2 linked regions of the Labrenzia sp. PHM005 genome follow. The protein of the gene in region 1 interacts with the protein of each later gene in a pairwise test. Links are inferred from orthologs where the notes say so. Each region holds a gene or a part of one and is shown on either strand. Other genes may lie near its edges. The genes, in order: ileS and FJ695_RS09110.

What was found.
Region 2: the proteins of ileS (region 1) and FJ695_RS09110 interact in binary tests that used the Escherichia coli proteins (3 or more experiments, as listed by UniProt). The link is inferred for Labrenzia sp. PHM005 from one-to-one orthologs.

The regions. Positions count from the first base shown.
Region 1 is NZ_CP041191.1:5,900,220-5,904,014, reverse strand. What follows is about bases 213-3,686. They hold ileS (isoleucine--tRNA ligase), read right to left. Parts: upstream 3,374-3,686; coding sequence 413-3,373; downstream 213-412. Other genes in these bases: lspA (signal peptidase II), read right to left, coding at 213-397. In the rest of the region: more of lspA, read right to left, coding at 1-212; FJ695_RS26720 (glycosyltransferase family 87 protein), read left to right, coding at 3,781-3,795. UniProt on the Escherichia coli protein: Catalyzes the attachment of isoleucine to tRNA(Ile). As IleRS can inadvertently accommodate and process structurally similar amino acids such as valine, to avoid such errors it has two additional distinct tRNA(Ile)-dependent editing activities.
Region 2 is NZ_CP041191.1:2,004,297-2,007,542, forward strand. The notes cover bases 108-3,032. They hold FJ695_RS09110 (sugar ABC transporter substrate-binding protein), read right to left. Parts: upstream 2,068-3,032; coding sequence 1,147-2,067; downstream 108-1,146. Other genes in these bases: FJ695_RS09105 (sugar ABC transporter ATP-binding protein), read right to left, coding at 108-1,059; FJ695_RS09115 (LysR family transcriptional regulator), read right to left, coding at 2,407-3,032. Also shown: more of FJ695_RS09105, read right to left, coding at 1-107; more of FJ695_RS09115, read right to left, coding at 3,033-3,246. UniProt on the Escherichia coli protein: Part of the ABC transporter complex RbsABC involved in ribose import. Binds ribose. Also serves as the primary chemoreceptor for chemotaxis.

The sequences.
Region 1 (3,795 bases):
CGCCATAGACGACACGGTCGATACCGTTTCCGATGGCGCCGCCGATAATCAGAGCGAGCGCAAGGGCAGGGAGTTTCGACGGAACTCTGGTGGACCAGACCCACAAGGCAATTGTTGCTGCGACCGTAAAAAGAGCAAGCAGCCAACGGCCAAGATCACTGTCCTGTTGAAACAGTCCGTAGGAAATTCCCCGGTTCCAGATCAGGATCAGGTCCAGAATCGGCAGAAGTTTGATTGGTCCATTCGTTGCCACGTCGGCACTGTGGACAATCCAGACTTTTGTTACTTGGTCAAGGATGAGACAAACGGCGGCAATGACAAACACAAACCCGCTGAAACGCCCCCAGATATAGGGGCGTTTTAGTGGTTCACTGGGCTGGTTGCCGTCGGGCGTCACTGGCTGCTCCGGCAATTATGCGGCCGCGTGGGCTGCATCCCACTCGCGCAAAGCGTTTGCGTCCCGAACAGTCACGTCCGGATAGTCGGCGTCAGAACCGACTTCCGGAAGGATCTTCCAGGAGCGGGCGCATTTTTGACCTTCAGCCATGGCCGGCACCACGGCAACACCTTTGGTGTCGTCCAAAGTAAAAGCAGTCTCGGGCGCTGCCTCAGCCGACAGGGTCAACTGGCTGGTGATCGCGATGTCGGCCATATCTTGGCCTTCCAGTGCTGTCATCAGATCCGCATCGGTCACATGAACGACCGGATGTGCTTCCAAAGAAGACCCGATCCGCTTTTCGCGGCGTTCGATCTCCAATGCGCCGGTGATCACACGGCGGACCGTCTTGATCTTCGCCCATTTGGCCGCCAACGCTTCGTCTTTCCACTCGGACGGGACCGCCGGGAACTGCTCCAGATGGACGGACGTATCTTCGCCGTAGCGGGAGACCCAGGTCTCGTCCATCGTGAACGGCAGCATGGGAGCCATCCAGGTCACCAGGCAATTAAACAGCTTGTCGATGACATAAAGAGAAGCTTTGCGGCGCACAGAAGACGCTGCATCGCAGTACAGCGCATCCTTACGGATGTCGAAGTAGAACGCCGACAGCTCCACCGTCATGAAGGTGAACAGCTGATGGAAGATCTTTTTATAGTCGTACTCCCAATACGCTTCGCGCACCATTTCATCGAGTTCTGCAAGCCGGTGCAGCATCAGGCGTTCCAGCTCTGGCATGTCCGCAACAGAGACTTCTTCGCCGGTTGCATGGGCCAGCGAGCCGAGCATCCAGCGCAGTGTGTTGCGCAGTTTCCGGTAGCTGTCGACACTGGTCTTGATGATTTCCGGGCCAATCCGCTGATCTTCGGAATAATCACAAGAGGCCGCCCAAAGGCGTAGGATGTCGGCACCATACTGCTTGATGATGTCCTGTGGGAACACCTGGTTACCCAGAGACTTGGACATCTTGCGGCCGTCTTCGGCCATGGTGAAGCCGTGGGTCAGAACCGCGTCGTATGGCGCATGGCCGCGGGTGCCGCAACTTTCCAGAAGGGACGAATGGAACCAGCCGCGATGCTGATCCGATCCTTCCAGATAAAGGACATAATCCTTGCCGCCCTGCGGTTTACGCTTCGGGTTGAGGTCGGCGCGTTTTTCCATGCAGAAGGCATGAGTGGATCCTGAGTCGAACCAGACATCCAGGATGTCCATAACCATGTCCCACTCGTCCGCAGCGAAATCATTGCCAAGGAACCTTTCCTTGGCGCCCTCTGCGAACCACGCATCGGCACCTTCGGCGACAAACGCGTCGTAGATCCGCTGATTGACCGTCTCGTCTTTAAGAACTTCGGATGTGTCCTTGTTGATGAAAACTGTGATCGGGACACCCCAGGCGCGCTGGCGGGAGAGAACCCAGTCCGGGCGGTTTTCGATCATCGAACGCAAACGGTTCTGACCGGAGCCCGGTACAAAGCGAGTCTCGTCAATCGCGTTGAGAGCCCGGGTGCGCAGTGTGTCGCCCTCACCAGACAATTTCTTGTCCATATAGACGAACCATTGCGGCGTATTGCGGAAGATGATTGGCTTCTTGGACCGCCAGGAATGTGGGTACTGGTGCTTCATCCGGCCAAGGCCAATCAGAGCGCCGGCATCCTTCAGGAACTCGATGTTGGCTTTGTTGGCCTTACCTTTTTCACCCTTGTGGGTGATCACCTGGTTGCCTTCAAGGCCCGGCGCATCCTTGGTGTAAAAGCCGTCGTCTGCGACAGTGAACGGGATCGAAGTATCGATGCCGCGCTCATCCAGGTCACGGGCGTTGGCCATCCAGATCTCAAAGTCATCGGCACCATGGCCTGGGGCTGTGTGCACAAAGCCGGTACCAGCATCGTCAGTGACGTGGTCCCCGTCCAGAAGCGGAACATCAAACTGATAGCCGCCGAGATCCATGTCGCGGTATGGGTGCGCTAGCGTGAGAGATCCGAGTTCTTCCGGCGACACGGCACGAACCAGCGAGAAATCTTCAATGCGAGCGTTTTTGAACACATCCGCAGCCAGAGCATCGGCCAAGATCAGCAAGTCACCCTTTTGCACCCAGTTGTCGTCGGGCAGACCGTCCTGGGTAACCTCATAAAGACCGTAGTTGATCCGCGTGGAGTAACAAACGGCCCGGTTACCCGGAATGGTCCAGGGAGTGGTTGTCCAGATGACAACAGAGGCATCGAGCAGTTGCTCGGCTGCGGCTTCATCGGTGCCACCGGCTTCCACGATCGGGAACTTCACCCAGATCTGGTCGGACTGGTAGTCGTGATATTCGATTTCCGCTTCAGCCAGCGCCGTTTTTTCAACGACTGACCACATCACTGGTTTGGAGCCCCGGTAGAGCTGGCCGGACATGGCGAACTTCATCAGCTCCTGGGCAATGACCGCTTCGCTCTCAAAACGCATGGTTAGATACGGATTATCCCAGTCACCTTCGATGCCGAGGCGCTTGAATTCCTTGCGCTGCACGTCGATCCAGTGATCGGCAAACTCACGGCATTCCTTGCGGAATTCGTTGATCGGCACTTCGTCCTTGTTTTTGCCCTTGGAGCGGTATTGTTCTTCGATCTTCCATTCGATCGGTAGACCGTGACAATCCCAACCCGGAACGTAGTTGCTGTCATAGCCGGTCATCTGCATTGACCGGGCAACGATGTCCTTGAGGGTCTTATTGAGCGCGTGACCAATGTGGATGTTGCCGTTCGCGTAGGGAGGACCGTCATGCAGGATGAACTTGTCGCGGCCTTCGGACTGATTGCGCAGGGTCTTGTAGATATCCAGCTTTTGCCAGCGGGCTAGGATTTCCGGCTCTTTTTTCGGAAGACCTGCCCGCATGGGGAACTCGGTTTTCGGCAGATTGAGAGTTTCTGAATAGTCGCGTTTTGGTGCTTCGGTCATCGCTTGGTGGATCCGGTCAGTCGGGCCAATGCCCATAATCATAGAACATGAGAACACAGCGGCCTTTTGCCTGGCCGCAGAATAAGGAGGCTTCTCCCGGTCCCTGGCGCCGCGTGTGCGTCAGCCGAGGGCCGGGCCGGTAATTCGCTTAATTTCCGCCACCTTTAACCAGGGGCTTAAGACAACCAGTTTTTGCATGGCATGGGACATAGCAGCAGTTCGGCAAGGAATAAAGAGGGACAACAAGAAATGCCTCCGCGCTTTATTATGGTCACTGAACCGACGCAAATTCCAAAACATTCGGAAGCTTAAGCAATTGTGCAGGGTTTCCATTGCATTTTTTCGGTGAGGCGCAGGACCGGAATACCTGCCCTGGTTTCGACCGGAAACTTGAGTGATCTCTGGCGATGGATACGTTGCGA
Region 2 (3,246 bases), 3.9 Mb from region 1 along the record:
GGTGACAAAACCAATCCCGGAAGCGATGGCATCGCGCGGGCCTGCATAGCGAACGTCTTTACCGTCCCTCTTGATGTTTCCAAAACGGAGCGGATCAATCCCAAAGATTCCGCGCAAAATTTCTGTGCGCCCGGCGCCAACAAGCCCTGCGATGCCTACGATCTCGCCGTAACGCAGGTCGAATGAAACACCGTCTTCGGACGGATTGGCCTGTGTGCAGATGTTGTGAACGCTCAGTGCTATCTCGCCGAAACCATGATTTTCGGTTTCATGGGCCATCTCACCGGCGAGCTGCCGCCCGACCATTCTTTGTACGATGCCGTCCGGAGTGGTGTTTGAAATGAGATCCGTCGCGATTGTTTTGCCGTTCCGGAAAACCGTAACGCGGTCACAGATCTCAAACACCTCGTCCAGGTGATGTGAAACGAAGACCACCGTCACACCATCCGCCTTGATCTTGGCAACCAGATCAAACAAGCGTTTGGTTTCCCGTTCGGTCAGTGTTGCCGTCGGCTCATCGAGAATGAGAATGCGGCTCTTTGACTGGAGCGCCCGGGCGATTTCGACCAACTGGCGGTGAGCGATCCCCAAGGAGCTGACAGGAGCCTTAACATCGATATCCGTTAGACCGATCGCATCCAGCGCTTCTCGCGCCCGGCGGTTCAGTTCCTGCCGGTCGAGCAAACCAAATCGGCTGCGCGGTAGATGTTCAATTGAAATGTTCTCGGCAATCGAAAGGTGCTCTAGAAGATTGAATTCCTGGTGTACAACCTGGACGCCATTGGCTTTTGCTTCATGCGGCGTTGACGGCCGGTAGGCAGAGCCTGCGAGCGAGATATCCCCTTCGTCAAAGGGAAAAACACCAGACAGTATTTTGATCAGTGTGGATTTGCCGGCGCCGTTTTCGCCGACCAGCGCATGAACTTCGCCTTCCTCGAGGAAAAAACTCACGCCATCAAGGGCTTTCACGCCGCCAAAATATTTCTTCAGTCCTTCAACGGACAAAAAGGGCTGGGAATGTGCTGGGCTTGGCGCCGCGGAGTGCGTCGCTGCTACCATGATGCGTCCAGTCGTTTAGCTGATGAAGAATGTCATTAGAGGTGCCCCCGCTTCTAAGCTGACCTAAGCGGGGGCAGATGGGGCCGGTTATTGAGCGGCCACCAATTCGATCGGGGTCTTGACCCAGCCTTTGAGTTCATTGCCGCCAGCGACAACTTCCAGCGCTAGATCAATGGAGTTCGCGGCCATGTCGGTACCGAACTGATCTACGGTTGCCAGCATGCGGCCGTCTTCGATCATCGGGCCGACAGCCGGGATGTTGTCGAAGCCGACAACCAGAATGTCTTTGCGACCTGCGCTTTCAAGCGCCTTGACCACGCCAATTGCCATGGAGTCGTTTGCTGCCATCACGCCCTGGATATCCGGATGAGCGGTCAGCATGTTCGAAAAGACTGTGTTGGCTTCTTCTGTTTCCCAATGAGCTGTCCGGCTGTCGAGAAGGTCCAGCTTGTATTCAGAAACTGAATCTTCAAAGCCCATACGGCGCTGGTTGGCGTTGTCTGCGCCCGGGTTGCCTTCAATGATGACGACTTTGCCGCCTTCACCCAGGGTCTTGCCAAGGGCATCACCGGCCAGTTTTGCGCCGCCACGGTTGTCCGGGCCAACAAAGGCCAGCTCGACGCCCTGCTGCTTCTTGGCATCTTCGTCAAGCGCCACATCGAAGTTCACGACAACGATCCCGGCCTTCATCGCCTTCTTCAGCGGACGCACCATCGCGCGGGAATCAGCGGGCGCAACGACGATGGCATCGACACCTTGTGTGATGAAGTTCTCGACCGCGTTGATTTGTGATTCAAAGTCGGTTTCGTTCTGCATGCCAACAGCCAGCAGTTCGTAGTCGCCGCGCTTTTCCTGGTGCGCTTGTGCGCCAGCCATCATGTTCTGAAAGAACTCATTGGCTAGTGATTTCATGATCAGACCGACTTTTGGTTTGTCGTCCGCCATGGCGGTTCCAGCAAGCAAAGCGAGACCGGTCGCTGCGGCTGCAGCGAGTTTAAAAAGTTTCATGTTTTCCTCCCAAAGAAGACTGCCGCCCTTCGATCCGGACTTGCAGATGAACAGGCCCGATATTGAAAGCACGTCACATTTTGAGCGTCAATATGAAACGTTTCATTTTTTTGAATGCATTCATATTTGGGCCAAAAATTTCTATTGGAACCGAACGAGGGCAAACATGGTTTGGGGCCAAAATAGAGTTGTTAAAACAAAATTTTATGCCGATTGCCTGAGTTCTATGTTGTTGAGCGAAAGGGCGAAAAATATTTCTGAAAATAATTTAAGGCGAAGCTGCTGCGCTGGTGGAATTTGCCGGTGAAACGGATTTCTCCGGGGCGAAAATGCGTTGGCCTAATCAGCTAATTGCAATTCTTGGATCAGTTTTGCCAGTCCAGGGGCATTTTGGTTGGCCGAGGCGGTAACAGCACGGATTGGCCAGCGGAGTGTAGAGCGCAATGGAATACGAATAACATCGACGCCGGCAGTTGCGTTGAGGGTTTCTTCATCGACGATGGCGCGGCCAGCGCCTTGGCTGACCATCCAGATAAGTGCAGACTGCGTGCGTGCCGCTGCACGAGTCTCAAAGGATGCGCCAGCGTCGCTGAGCATTCGTTCCACAACCTGCCGGAATGGACTGTCGGCGGGGAGCATGACCAAAGGTGCCTTTGCAAGAACCTCTGGTGTGATTTCTTTAAGATCCGCAAATGGGTCGTTTTCCGGCAAAATAGCGATCGGTTTCAGATCGGCCAACACAGTTGTTTTCATGCTCGGCTCACCTGGATCGGAGGAAATAATCGCGCAATCGGCTTTCCCTTCTCTGAGGGCAGTGAGGGCGGCTTGTTCGCTCATGACATCGACATCAAATCTCAAGTCAGGGAACCGTGCCATGAGCCTTCCAGCAGACGCCGCTACTCTGGTGTCAGCAATGGCTGGAACCGACACGACGCGGATTAGGCCGCCAATTCCTGTCGATATTTTCTCGGCAGCTTCTAGCACACGTTGCAGACCCTGGTAATGCTGCTGCACCGCTTTGTGCAGACTATGGGCGGCTGCCGTTGGCTCAAACTTCTTTCCTGTTCGGTCAAATAGCGCGAGGCCCATCTCCGTTTCGATGTCGGCTACCGCCCGGCTGATCGCCGGTTGAGTGATGTTAAGAGCCTCGGCAGCACGCCTTGTTGATTTCAGGCGGTA